DNA from 3 places in the Paenarthrobacter sp. NPDC056912 genome. Region 3 is predicted to be linked to each of the others. Evidence: riboswitches for the same ligand, from Rfam matches in the RefSeq annotation. Region 3 holds a riboswitch; each other region holds the start of a gene.
The links. Region 3 has a riboswitch for thiamine pyrophosphate ahead of thiC (phosphomethylpyrimidine synthase ThiC). Riboswitches for the same ligand answer to the same signal wherever they lie in the genome.
Positions count from the first base shown of each region.

Region 1 (4,611 bases), on a different contig from region 3:
CCGCCCAACACGGTAACCCGTGTTCGCGCGCCGCGTCCGATGACCGAAACAGCGCCGTCCAACCGAGTGGCGAGCGTCAAGGGCTCCACCAGGCTTGAAGCCAAGAAGCAGCGCCGCCGCGAGTCCCGCGAGACCGGTCGTCGCCGCCAGGTGATCACTGAAGCCGAGTTCCTGGCACGCCGCGAGTCCGTGGACCGCCAGATGATCGTCCGCCAGCGCGACGACAGAATCCAGATCGGTGTCCTGGAAGACGGCGTCCTTGCCGAGCACTTCGTGTCCAAGACCCAGCAGGACTCCCTGATCGGCAACGTCTACCTGGGCAAGGTCCAGAATGTGCTGCCGTCCATGGAAGCTGCCTTCGTTGACATCGGACGTGGCCGCAACGCCGTGCTGTACGCCGGTGAAGTGAACTGGGACGCAGTCAACCTCGAAGGCCAGCCGCGCCGGATCGAGAACGCCCTGAAATCCGGCGATTCCGTTCTGGTGCAGGTCACCAAGGACCCCGTGGGCCACAAGGGCGCCCGCCTGACCAGCCAGATCTCCCTGCCCGGCCGTTACTTGGTCTACGTACCCGGTGGATCCATGACCGGCATCTCGCGCAAGCTTCCCGACGTCGAGCGCAACCGCCTCAAGCGCATCCTGAAAGACCGCTTGCCGGAGAACGCGGGCGTCATTGTCCGCACGGCGGCCGAGGGCGCGTCTGAAGAAGAGCTGACGCATGACATCAACCGCCTGCGCGCCCAGTGGGAAGGCATCGAAGGACAGGCTTCCTCGACGAAGGTCTTGGCTCCGGAACTGCTCTACGGCGAACCTGACCTCACCATCAAGGTGGTCCGCGACGTCTTCAACGAGGACTTCTCCAAGTTGATCGTCTCCGGCGACGACGCCTGGGACACGATCGAGGCCTACGTGACCTACGTTGCCCCGGACCTTGTGGGCCGCCTCGAGAAGTGGACCAAGGACCAGGACATCTTTGCTGCCTGGCGCATCGACGAACAGATCCACAAGGCACTGGACCGCAAGGTCTTCCTGCCCTCGGGTGGTTCGTTGGTCATCGACCGTACCGAAGCAATGACAGTGGTGGACGTCAACACCGGCAAGTTCACCGGCAGCGGCGGAAACCTTGAAGAAACCGTCACCAAGAACAACCTTGAAGCGGCCGAAGAAGTGGTTCGCCAGCTTCGCCTGCGCGACATCGGCGGCATCATCGTCATCGACTTCATCGACATGGTGCTCGAGTCCAACCGTGACCTGGTCCTTCGCCGCATGGTCGAGTGCCTTGGCCGCGACCGCACCAAGCACCAAGTCGCCGAAGTGACGTCACTCGGCCTTGTCCAGATGACCCGTAAGCGCATGGGAACGGGCCTCCTTGAGGTCTTCGGCGAGCAGTGCGAGCACTGTGCCGGCCGTGGCATCGTGACGCACGATGAACCCGTGGAGCATCGGCGGGCCAACGTGGTAGCCGCCGAGCAGCACCGGCCCCACACCGAATCCCAGCCTCCGGCTGCCCGGACGGAACGCAAGCGCCGTCGCGGCAAGGGCGGGGGGCAAGCCGTAGCAGAAGCACCCGCGCCGGTTCACACCCCGGCGTCGGCACCGGCAGCACCGTCTACGGCCCCTGAGACCGTGGATCCGGTGCGTCAGGCGAAGGCTGATGCAACCAGGGCAGCGCTGGCTACCATTGCCGCAGCCGCGCACGCTGCGCACCTGCACGATGACGAAGTCCACCGTGCTGAGGAGCTCGCACAGGCAGCGGGACAGCACCAGCCTGCCGGTGAGCAGGTTTCCGGAGATGTCACAGCCAAAGACGCTGAGGACGCAGCCGCCCGCGAAGCCAGGTCTGCTCCTGTCCTCAGGTTTGGCGGGGAAGAGGTGGCGTTGCCGTTCGTTGAACACCATGAGGAACCGCAGGCGACCAAGCCCGCCATGAGCCTTGACCTTCTGGCCGAAGCGTTCTCCCACCTGGGAGCAGCTCCGGTGCTCGAGGAACAGCCAGCCAGCGCGGGATCTGCGCCGGAGGCCGTTGCAGCCGCAACGGTTGACGAAGATCCCGAAGCCGCTGCTCCTGCACGGGGTCGTCGTGGCCGCCGGAACCGCAGCGCCAGCCGGGCCCAGGGCGCAGCTAATGAGACCAGCGTGGAACACCACGAAGTATCGGCGCCAGCCGCGGGTGGGACGGCCCATGAGGCCAAGGCTCCCGTGGAACCAGCCAAGAAGGCGCCCGCGGATGAGCCCATCATCCTGGGTGTCGGAGTGCCTGCTTCCGAACTCTAGAGGTTCAAAGCCATGAGAAGGGCCCTGCAAACTCCGTTTCCAACGGACGCTGCAGGGCCCTTTGTTGTCCCGCAGGTCCATCCGGATTCCTTGCCGGTTCCTTGCCGACACCGCAGGAACCAGTGCGGTCACATCCACGCTGCTCGGCGGCGCAGTTCCCGGGCGGCGGTGCTTCCCGGCTAGGCTAGGTATTTGACACGGGGTGCCAGGCATTGGGCCAGGCTGAGATCCAGACCCGTTGAACCTGTCCGGTTAGCACCGGCGAAGGGATGTCCCCAGTGACTGTATTGTCATATTCTCCCGTCTACCGGTTGCCGTCTTCCGGCCGGACAACCCCGAGGGTGCTGAGCATCGCCGGGTCCGATCCTTCGGGCGGCGCTGGAATCCAAGCGGATCTGAAGAGCATCGCTGCCCATGGTGGATACGGAATGGCTGCCATTACGGCCCTCACGGCGCAAAACACCCTGGGCGTCCGTGCGGTGCACGTGCCTCCAGTGGAGTTTCTCCGCCAACAGTTGGACGCCATCAGCGGCGACATCACCATAGATGCCGTCAAGATCGGGATGCTCGGCGACGCAGCCGTCATCAACGAGGTCCGCAGCTGGCTCGAGGATGTGCGCCCCGCCGTCGTGGTCCTTGATCCGGTGATGGTAGCCACCAGCGGTGACCGTCTCTTGCGTGAATCGGCAGAGACAGCCTTGCGTGCCCTCCTGCCGTTGGCGGACCTGGTTACTCCCAACCTTCCCGAGCTTGCCATGCTGCTGGGAGAACCTGAGGCGCCTGATTGGGCATCTGCTCTGGACCAAGGCAAGCGGCTGGTCGCTGAATGCGGAAATACCGTCCTGGTGAAGGGCGGCCACCTGGCCGGATCCGAGTGCCCTGACGCGCTGGTCAACACCAGCGGGCTGTTGCGCCAGGACGTGGTCGAGGTGGCCGGCCCGCGCGTTGAGACCATGAACAGCCACGGCACGGGCTGTTCCCTGTCGTCCGCGCTGGCAACAGTGCAGGCCCGCAAGGGTGACTGGGAAGCTTCCTTGCGGGAAGTAAAGCCATGGTTGATTCAGGCGCTGACAGCCTCCGACGCCCTTGAGGTAGGACAGGGAAGCGGTCCCGTTGATCACTTCCACCACCTTCGCGGCGGGCCCCGGGCAGGTGAATTTGCGGCGACGCTGTGGAAAGAAGCCGTGCCGGAGCTCGACGCCATCTACGGCCTCAGCTTCATCCAAGGGCTGCAATCCGGACAGCTCCCGGAATCCGAATTCAACTACTACCTCGCCCAGGACGCCATCTACCTCAACGGGTACTCCAGGGTCTTGGCCCGCGCCGGAGCGTTGGCCCCCACGGAAGAGGAACAGTTGTTCTGGGCCAAGGCCTCGCAACAGTGCCTTGAAGTGGAATCGGAACTGCACCGGAACTGGCTGAGCACCCGTCAGGCGTCACCGGTCACCGGGCCGGTGACCAGATCCTATGTGGATCACCTGCTGGCGTCGTCCGCGTCCGGGAGCTATGCGGTGGTGCTTGCCGCGATCCTGCCCTGCTACTGGTTGTACGCGGAGGTCGGGCAACAGCTCCACGCCCAGTACGTGAATGCAGGCGCACCATCGGACCACGCATACGCTGACTGGCTGAAGACCTATGCTGACGAAGACTTTGCTGCGGCTACCAGGAAGGCGGTCGACTTCACGGATGCGGCCGCAGTTGCTGCTTCTTCCCGCGAGCAGGCTGCCATGGTGGACGCCTTTGCGCAGTCCTGCCGATACGAAACAGCGTTCTTTGACGCCCCGCGATTGTTCGCCTGACCAGGCACATGCGGTCAGTCCCACGTTCCTTGCAGGGACACGACGGCGCGTCGCGGGCTCGATCGCGTCATTCGGGCTGGAACCATGTAGGCTGTATGGGCACGGTGCCGGGAGAGTCCGTTACAAGTGGTGATGAACGTCACGTGGTAGCCTCCGGACCCGGCCTCATTTGCAGCTGAAGGTCAAACTAGCGTAATCTTGATCTTCGGTGCTTACGCCAACACTTGGGTTATGCCCCTTGGAATTGTTCATGGGATGACTCGCGGGCTTCGAATTGAAGTCCACGGCGTTGAGGCACAGCGCGAACCAAGCCTGATTCCGGTTCAAGGTTCCGCACGCAAATTTAGTAATAAACGTCGAGAGAAGTGAGTACCCAAGTGGTGTACGCGATTGTCCGCGCAGGCGGCCGCCAAGAAAAAGTTTCCGTTGGAGACTACGTAACCCTGAACCGCGTCCCCGGTGGAGCCGGCAGCAAGCTTGAGCTGCCCGCCTTGCTCCTGGTTGACGGCGACAAGGTCACGTCCGCAGCTGCAGACCT
Region 1 covers NZ_JBHUCD010000003.1:234,967-239,577, reverse strand. The annotation lists gene ACFRJ9_RS05135 (Rne/Rng family ribonuclease) at 1-2,274, shown strand, start outside; TPP riboswitch at 2,463-2,561, shown strand; gene thiD (bifunctional hydroxymethylpyrimidine kinase/phosphomethylpyrimidine kinase) at 2,544-4,073, shown strand; gene rplU (50S ribosomal protein L21) at 4,451-4,611, shown strand, end outside.
Region 1: linked by a shared signal. The riboswitch ahead of thiD (bifunctional hydroxymethylpyrimidine kinase/phosphomethylpyrimidine kinase) and the one ahead of thiC (phosphomethylpyrimidine synthase ThiC) in region 3 are both predicted to bind thiamine pyrophosphate.

Region 2 (4,611 bases), on a different contig from region 3:
CCTTGGTTTGCCGCTTGAAGTGCAGGAGCGATCGTTCATCCGGCGCAGGCATGGTGCGCAGGATGCCCACCTTTCCATTAAGCATCAGTTGCGCAGCTGACATCCCGGTCATGAGGGAGATCTGCGCATTCCAGTCCTCCACCGGCAAGGACGGGGCGGCCGCGATCCTGTACCCGCCGCCGTCGGTCGCCTGGACGATTTCCTGCTCCGGCATGTTCAGGCTTGCGCCCCCGCGGAGGCGTTCCAACTCAACGCGTTTCAGGCCCACCTCCTTCAGGAGCCGGAGAACCGGGGAGGCAGTATCGTCGTCGATCTGCTGCTGGGCTCCCTTGTAGCTCAACTTTTCGCGACTCCGGACCGTTCCTCGGGCAACCGTGACTGTGACGACGTCCGCCGCAGCGTCCAGATCGAATTCCCACACGAACGCGCTGCAGTCCTGGCCGGCCAGCAGGCTGCCGGCATTCTCGCTGATCACCTCGGGGTGCAACGGAATCCGGCCATCCGGAGCGTAGAACGTTTGCCCGCGCTGCCGGGTCTCAGCATCCAATGCCCCACCGGGAGCCACAAAGGACGGTACATCCGCGATGGCATACAGAACCTTGTACCCGTCACCTGTGCGGTCAATGAACAGCGCCTGGTCCAGATCGGTTGAGGTCGCCGGATCAATGGTCACGAACGGAATGTCCCGCAAATCCCGTTCCGGCAAGGTGTGGTGGTCCACCGCTGTCCGGGCTTCCTTCACGGCCTCCGCCGGGTACTCTCCGGGAAGCTCCAACTCCGTCCTCAGGGCAGCAAGGGCCGCAGCGAGCTGGTCCGACGAGTCGTCGACATTGGGCGTTATCCGATGATGTGACACGAAAGTCAGGTTAGCCCGAAATGGACGGATAGTCTTGAAGCATGGGCACATTCCCGGACGCAGCAGCATCGACCGGGCAACTCGCCGCGGAGCTCCTGGGAGCCATGGCGTACGGCGAGTTGTCCGCGTTCGGGCGGCTGTCTTCCGACTCCCGATTCGCACCGACACTCCATGACAGGTCCGTGCTGGCGAAGATCGCCGTAGGAGCCTACGGAAACTTTGCCTTGCTCAGCGGACGCCTCCAGGAAATGGGGATCGATCCTGAAGAGGCCATGCTCCCCTTCCAGCGATCCTTTGACCACTTCCATGAACGCACCAAACCCGGAGACTGGTTTGAATCGGTCATGAAGGCCTACGTCATCGACACCGTTTCATCGGACTTCTACAAGACTGTCTCGACTTTCCTTGACCCCGGAACACAGCAATTCGTCGAGCGGGTGGCCTCTGCGGACCAAGCCACCGAAGTCCTTCGAGTCCTGCTGCGCCGCGCGTTGGCCGACGACCCGCGGCTGGCGTCCCGGTTGGCGCTGTGGGGACGCCGACTAGTGGGTGAGGCGTTGACACAGGCTCAGCGTGTCGGTTTGGAACACCCCCGCCTTGGGCCGATGCTGAGGAGCGGCGGAGACGCCCGCGCCGCTGTCAGCCAACTGACGGCAGGGCTCGCCGAAAGGCATGCCCGCCGTATGACGGGCCTAGGGCTGACCGCCTGAGGTTCAGGCAGCGTCCAACGCCGAGAGCAGCGCCTTGGCGGCCGCCGTCGGGTCTTCCGCTTCGGTGATGGCGCGCACGACGACGATCCTGCTAGCCCCCGCTGCGAGCACCTGCTCAACGTTGGTGAGGTCGATCCCGCCAATGGCGAACCAAGGCAGGAGCAAACCCCCCACGGTGTCCTCGTCAGCACGTTTGACGGCTTCCGCGGCATATGTGACCAAATCCAGGCCGACCGCTTCGCGGCCGGGTTTTGTGGGAGTTGCCCAGACCGGACCAACACAGAAATAGTCCAGTCCGCTTTGGCCCGGCGAAGCCGCGATGGCTGCGTCAATCTGCCGCGGCGTGTGCGTGGAAAGGCCGATGACAGAGGGGTCGTGGAGGAGGTGGCGGGCGGCTTTGAGCGGGAGGTCCTTTTGGCCGATGTGGAACACGGGAGCCCCGGAAATACTGGCGACATCGGCTCGATCGTTGACTGCCCAGAGACGCCCGTGCCGGTGCGCGACCTTGTGCAGGACTTCCAGGATCTCCAATTCCTCGGCGGCCTCAAGCGTCTTGTCGCGGAGTTGGATGATGTCCACGCCGCCTTCAAATGCGGCATCGACGAAGTCTTCAAAATCGCCCTGGGTTTTGCGGGCGTCGGTGCATAAGTAGAGGCGGGCAGTGGTGTGGACATCATGCTGGGTCATGGATACCAGAGTAGTTCCTCTAAACTAAGCACGTACTGCGGGAGCCGCGACGTTCGTCATATGACCGTCCGGCTGAGAGGGCTTCAGCGCCGACCGCTTGACCTGATCCGGCTAGTACCGGCGTAGGGAAGGAACCGAATGGCAGATTCCCGCCAAACCCCAAGCACCGCACCGCCCATCCTTGCTGACGTCGCAGTGATCGGAGCGGGCATCATTGGCCTGGGCATTGCCCACGAAGCGCGGCGGCGGGGCTACTCCGTGGCACTCATTGACCCTGCGCCGGCAACGGGGGCCACCTTCGCCGCCGCCGGTATGCTCGCGCCGGTCAGCGAATTGCACTACCAGGAGGAAGACCTCTTGGAACTCATGCTCGAGTCGTCACGGTTGTGGCCCGCCTTCATAGCCAACCTCCCTGGCGGCGGGGAAAGCACCGGCTACCGCACGACGTCGACGCTCGCCGTGGGTGCCGACGCCGCCGACCGCCGCGCGCTCGCAGACCTCCGCCTGGTGCAGCAGGCATCCGGCCTCGCCGTGGAACCGCTGTCCCTGCGGGACGCGAGGGGACGTGAACCGCTCCTCAGTCCGCAGATATCCTGTGCTTTCGACATCCCGGCCGATCACCAGGTTGACCCCCGCAAGCTGGCGCGTCGGCTTCTGGCCGGGCTGGGTCACCATACGCCAGGGTCTCGGACCTGGCTGCCGGGGGCGGCCGACGGCTTTGCGATCAGTGCAACGGCAAGGGGTTTGCTCTGGGATGGTCCGCGGGTCTCAGGGGTCGAGTTGGAAACCGGGGGAGTGGTCCTGGCCAACGAAACCGTGGTGGCCAACGGCTTGGGCGCCGCGCATTTGGCCGGCCTCCCCCAGGAGCTTAACCTTCCACTGCGGCCTGTCTATGGTGACATCCTCCGGCTGCGTGTTCCCGCGCATCTGCAACCCTTGATCACCTCAACCGTCCGCGGAATGGTTCGAGGCGTCCCTGTCTACATCGTGCCCCGGGAAGACGGAACCGTAGTAGTCGGGGCGACCCAGCGCGAGGACGGTTTATCTGCCTCGTCCGATGCCGTGTCCGCGGGAGGGGTTTACCAGCTCCTGCGGGATGCACAAGTCCTGGTCCCCGCCGTCGCTGAACTTGAACTCATCGAAGCAACGGCGCGTGCCAGGCCCGGTACTCCGGACAATGCCCCGCTCCTCGGGCGCGCTGCCGGCGCCGAGGCGGACATCAGTGGCCTCGTGATCGCCACCGGCTTCTTCCGCCACGGAGTCCTCCTGACTCCCGCCGCCGCGAGGATCGTGGGGGAGCTGATCGGCGGCTCGGCCGATTCCCGCTGGTCCCGCTTCCGCCCGGACCGGTTCCCCGCAACACACCGCCTCCAGACCCCAAGCAAGGAAACCGTATGAACATCAAACTCAATGGCGCCGACCATGCCCTGGCAGACAACGCCTCCGTCAGCACCCTCGTCACGGCCATCACCGGCCGTGTCCTTGACCACCGTGGTCAGGCGGCCGACGGCGGCAAGCTGGGTGTCGCCGTCGCCCGCAATTCCGAAGTAGTGCCGCGCAGTCAGTGGGCAGCCACCGCGCTCGCAGACGGCGATGAACTCGAACTCGTGACCGCAGTACAAGGAGGCTGAACCATGACCGCAGCAAACATTGACGTTCGTACCGATTCACTGGTGATTGACGGTGTCGAGTTCGGCTCGCGCCTCATCATGGGCACCGGCGGCGCGCCAAGCCTCGACGGGCTGGGTGCCGCATTGCTGGCCTCGGGTACGGAGCTCACCACGGTTGCCATGCGACGCTATTCGCCCGCCGAGACTGGTTCGCTGTTCCAGCTCCTGGTGGACCACAACATCAAGGTCCTGCCCAACACCGCCGGGTGTTTCACGGCAAAAGACGCCGTCATGACCGCCGAGCTTGCCCGAGAGGCGCTGGAGACGGATTGGGTCAAGCTTGAAGTCATCGCAGATGAACACACGCTGCTTCCGGACGCCGTGGAGCTCGTCGATGCCACCGAGCAACTGGTTAACCGCGGTTTCAAGGTGTTCGCGTACACCAATGACGATCCCGTCCTGGCGTTGCGTCTCGAGAACCTCGGCGCTACGGCTGTCATGCCGCTTGGCTCGCCGATTGGAACCGGCTTGGGCATCCTGAACCCCCACAACATCGAGATCATTGTGTCGCGCGCGTCGGTTCCGGTGGTCCTCGACGCCGGTATTGGAACCGCCTCGGATGCCGCCCTCGCAATGGAACTGGGCTGCGATGCCGTCCTTCTCGCCACAGCGGTGACGAGGGCCCAGAACCCGGTGCAGATGGGCGAAGCCTTCAAACACGCAGTGATCGCCGGTAGGCTTGCCAGGC
Region 2 covers NZ_JBHUCD010000028.1:26,209-30,819, forward strand. The annotation lists gene ACFRJ9_RS22245 (RNB domain-containing ribonuclease) at 1-856, opposite strand, end outside; gene ACFRJ9_RS22250 (ferritin-like fold-containing protein) at 898-1,566, shown strand; gene thiE (thiamine phosphate synthase) at 1,570-2,253, opposite strand; TPP riboswitch at 2,281-2,400, shown strand; gene thiO (glycine oxidase ThiO) at 2,392-3,651, shown strand; gene thiS (sulfur carrier protein ThiS) at 3,648-3,884, shown strand; gene ACFRJ9_RS22270 (thiazole synthase) at 3,888-4,611, shown strand, end outside.
Region 2: linked by a shared signal. The riboswitch ahead of thiO (glycine oxidase ThiO) and the one ahead of thiC (phosphomethylpyrimidine synthase ThiC) in region 3 are both predicted to bind thiamine pyrophosphate.

Region 3 (4,611 bases):
AAGCTGGCCCAGGGTGGCGGCATGCCGGGTATGCCTGGAATGCCGGGCCTTGGTGGCCCGGGCGGGGGACGCAAGAACGGCAAGAACGCTCCGAAGAAGAAGGCGCGCTCGGGCAACCCTGCCAAGGCAGCCCAGGAGCTGCGCGATGCTGAAACCAAGCGGGCAAACGCAGCCTCGGCAGCACCCACGGGGGCGGCTTTCGGCCAGGGCGCAGCGGACTTCGACCCGTCATCGCTCAACCTTCCCAAGGGTTTCGACAAGTTCCTCGGCAAGTAGATATTGCTTTCCAACTAACTGGCAGTTGGGATGTCAGAGCCGTGGAATAGGCTAAACCAATGCACAAGCAGCGCGTAGTCTTCGTCCACGGTGTGGGTAGCTTCGGCGCTGCGGCATGGCCAAAGCAGCATGGCATGGCACTGGGCTACGACGCTTTGTTCCTGCGGCGCCACGGTTTTGATCCCGCGGCAGAACCGTTGGAGTCAGATGTGGCGGCGGACGTTCGTATTCTGCTCGGTTCGCTGACCAGCAGCGGTGGCGGGCACGTGGTGGCCCATGAGCAAGGTGCCGTCTCGGCGATGCTGGCAGCGTTGGAACGCCCTGACCTGGTGCATTCCCTGTCGCTGGTGGAGCCGGCTTGTCTGTCCCTGACCGCGGAACTTCCCGCTACAGCGTCCCATCGGGCGCTTATGGAACCACTGTTCCAGGTGCGGAACCAACTAAGCGATGCCGACTATGAGCGCGAGTATTTTCGCCGGGCCTATTCAGTGAAGACCGGCGGTTTGGATACTCCAGAGGCACGGCGTTCGGCCCTGCGCCTCCGCCTGCAAGCTCCGCCCTGGGAGGCGCCCCTGCACATTGTCCCGGGCGTCCCCACCTTGGTCCTGACCGGCGGTTGGGAGCCTTTGTATGAGGAAATCGCCGGCTACCTCGAAGAGACCGGTGCCCTTCGCCGCGTTGCTGCGGGAGGACACCGGCCCCAGGATTCTGCCGACGGCGACCGGATCATCCGGCGGTTCATCGCCGACGTCGGCAGGTCGATGTCAGTTCAGGCGTCCTGAGAGGTCGTTGTCGGCTCCTGCGCTGCGTGCCGCACTGGTCGCCGGAATCTGCAGCTCCGGCAGGTAGACCTTGCCGCCGGCTGCCAGGAACTCCTCGCTCTTCTCCCGCATCCCGCTGTACATCCCTGCAATGGCCGCCTGCGCCTCGGCCGAACCGTACTCGTCACGGATGTCCTGGCTGATGCGCATGGAGCAGAACTTGGGGCCGCACATGGAGCAGAAGTGGGCGGTCTTCGCAGGTTCCGCCGGCAGCGTTTCGTCGTGGAAGGCTTCAGCGGTCACAGGATCAAGGGACAGGGCGAACTGGTCGCGCCAGCGGAACTCGAAGCGTGCCTTGGAGAGGGCATCATCGCGTTCATGTGCGCCCGGATGGCCTTTTGCGAGGTCCGCTGCATGGGCGGCGATCTTATACGTGATCACGCCCGTTTTCACGTCGTCCTTGTTGGGGAGCCCCAGATGTTCCTTCGGTGTCACATAGCAGAGCATGGCTGTGCCGTAGCGGGCGATCTCCGTTGCCCCGATGGCCGAGGTGATGTGGTCGTATCCGGGCGCGATGTCGGTGACCAGTGGTCCCAGTGTGTAGAACGGGGCCCCGTTGCAGAGTTCCTGTTGGCGTTCGACGTTTTCCCGGACCAGGTGGAACGGAATGTGCCCGGGTCCCTCCACCATGACCTGCACATCGAATTCCCAGGCCCTCCGGGTGAGCTCGGCAAGGGTGTCCAGTTCGGCGAACTGGGCTGCGTCGTTGGCGTCGGCGATGGCGCCGGGACGCAAGCCATCGCCCAAGGAAAAGGCGACGTCGTACTGGGCGAAGATTTCGCATAGCTCGTCGAAATGCGTGTAAAGGAAGTTCTCCTGGTGGTGCGCCAGGCACCAGCCGGCCATGATCGAACCACCACGGGACACGATCCCCGTGACCCGGTTGGCCGTCAGCGGCACATACCTAAGGAGCACGCCGGCGTGAATGGTCATGTAGTCCACACCTTGCTCGCATTGCTCGATGACGGTGTCCCGGAAGATCTCCCACGTGAGTTTGTTGGCCTCTCCGTTGACCTTTTCCAAGGCCTGGTAGATGGGCACGGTTCCGATGGGCACGGGGGAGTTTCGGATGAGCCATTCGCGCGTGGTGTGGATGTCATCGCCGGTGGACAGGTCCATGACAGTGTCCGCGCCCCATTGCGTTGCCCACTGCAGTTTGTCGACTTCCTCCGCGATGGAACTCGTCACGGCCGAATTCCCGATGTTCGCGTTGATTTTCACCAGGAAGGCCTTTCCGATGATCATCGGCTCGGATTCCGGATGGTTGATGTTATTGGGAATGATGGCCCGTCCCGCTGCCAGTTCGCTCCTGACCAGCTCTACGTCGCAGTTCTCGCGCAGCGCCACAAACCGCATTTCCGAAGTCACGACGCCCTGCCTGGCGTAGTGCATCTGGGTGACGGTCCTACCTTCGACGGCGCGCCGGGGCACCGGTTGCGCCCCCTTCCACTCCGCGGATGCCGCGCCCCGCCGAACCGCTGACTTGCCGTCGTCGAACAGGTTCCGCTCGCGGCCCCGGTAGCTTTCGGTATCGCCGCGGGCTTCCACCCAGGATTCCCTGAAGGGCGCCAAGCCCACCACGGGATCACTTCCCGGGCCTGAGGTCCTGTAGACCCGCAGTGGAGCATTGGCCTGTCCACTGGGGGAGGGCTCCAAGGCGATCTCCGTGACGGGTACACGGATTCCGTTGCCCGGGTCCTCCAGGTAGGCCAGCGAATGGGATTTCAGGGACTGCGTGACGGCACCGCTTGCGGCTGGAGCGGAGTGGTTTTGGGCAGGGCTGTGCTGTGTTTCTGTGGTTCTCAAGGATTACTCACTTCCTTCGCCGGCATTACCCGGACAGGTTCAACGGTCGCAGACTGCGTCAGTCCGATCTCAGCCCCTGCAGGGGCCCCCGTGTGGTCGTAGATGAAGCTACCACAGCTCCGAACGTGCACCCAGTCACATGGCCCGCAAGCGTCGGCGGTGCGGCTGCCGACTAGGCTTTTGCCATGGCCAATATCATCGAATTCAGCGGATCCGTCCTCGTTGCAGCTGACGACGAGCGGGAGGGAATGTGGTCCGTCGACGGTGTCCTGACGTTCGTACGGCCAACCGCGGCGCCGGACGAGGTGCTGGATGGCTGGGTCTTGCCGGGCCTGGTTGATGCGCATTGCCACATCGGACTGGGAGCAGGCGGAGCCGTTGATGAGGCGACCACCCTCGCTCAGGCCCAAGCGGACCTCGACGCCGGAACGCTGCTGATCCGGGACGCCGGATCGCCCAGCGACACCCGCTGGGTCCAACAACGGATGGACTTGCCACGCTTGATCCGGGCCGGCCGACACATCGCCAGGAGCCGGCGCTACCTTCGCGGGCTGGGCCACGAGGTTGAACCCGGGCAACTGGTGGAGACTGTCCGGAAGGAAGCCAGGGCAGGCGATGGATGGGTGAAACTGGTGGGCGACTGGATAGACCGGGGCGTTGGTGACTTGGCGGCCTCATTCCCGGCCAACCTCGTGAAGGACGCCATAGCTGCCGCCCACGATGAGGGTGCCAGAGTGACCGCCCATTGTTTCGCCGAGGACACGATCGACCACATGTTGGATGCCGGCATTGACTGCATCGAACACGCCACCGGCCTCTTGCCCAGGCACATTCCACGATTGGTGGAGCAGTCGGTGCCCATTGTTCCCACCTTGGTGAACATCGCGACGTTCCCTGACATTGCCAACCAAGCTGCGCCAAAGTTTCCGAGGTACGCCGACCACATGATGCGCCTTTGGGAACGCAGGAAGGAACGGGTGCTGGAGGCGTTCGAGGCGGGCGTGGCTATCTACGCGGGCACGGATGCGGGCAGCGTCATCAAGCATGGCCGGATCGCAGAGGAAATGATGGAACTGCACGACGCCGGGCTGCCGCCTTCTGCGGTCCTGAACGCTGCTGCTTGGGGTGCGCGGGCTTGGCTGGGAGCGGAGGCTATCAGCGAAGGGGCGAGTGCCGACGTCGTGATTTGCCGGAGCGATCCCAGGCTTGAAGTGGGAACGGTCTTGGAGCTAAAGCACATCGTGCTTCGGGGTAATATCGTCCGCTAGGAATAAATTGAAGCTTCAAGTAATTTAGATAGGTAGAACGTGCCGAAAGGCGGCCACTCAGATTCGGGAGCTTCACATGACCACAACATCCAGCCAGGACCTGCTTCCTGCCGAACTCACCATGGGCACCGTCATGCTCAAGGTTGGCGACATGAAGGTCATGAGCGATTACTATCAGCGCGCGTTGGGCCTGGTGGTCGTGGCTGAGCAGGATGGCGGGCTGTATCTGGGGCGCGTCGGGAAGCCGCTTGTCCACCTTGCACCCGCTGCCGGACTGCAGATTCCCGCACGCGGTGAGGCTGGCCTGTTCCACACGGCCATTTTGTTCCATGACCAGCCTTCGCTGGCGGCTACCATCGCCACGGCGGCCGAATATGAACCCCGGGCATTCGCTGGCAGCGCCGACCACTTGGTGAGTGAAGCGTTCTACTTCACGGACC
Region 3 covers NZ_JBHUCD010000017.1:112,600-117,210, forward strand. The annotation lists gene ffh (signal recognition particle protein) at 1-276, shown strand, start outside; gene ACFRJ9_RS17970 (alpha/beta fold hydrolase) at 336-1,058, shown strand; gene thiC (phosphomethylpyrimidine synthase ThiC) at 1,041-2,903, opposite strand; TPP riboswitch at 2,898-3,005, opposite strand; gene ACFRJ9_RS17980 (amidohydrolase family protein) at 3,089-4,171, shown strand; gene ACFRJ9_RS17985 (VOC family protein) at 4,248-4,611, shown strand, end outside.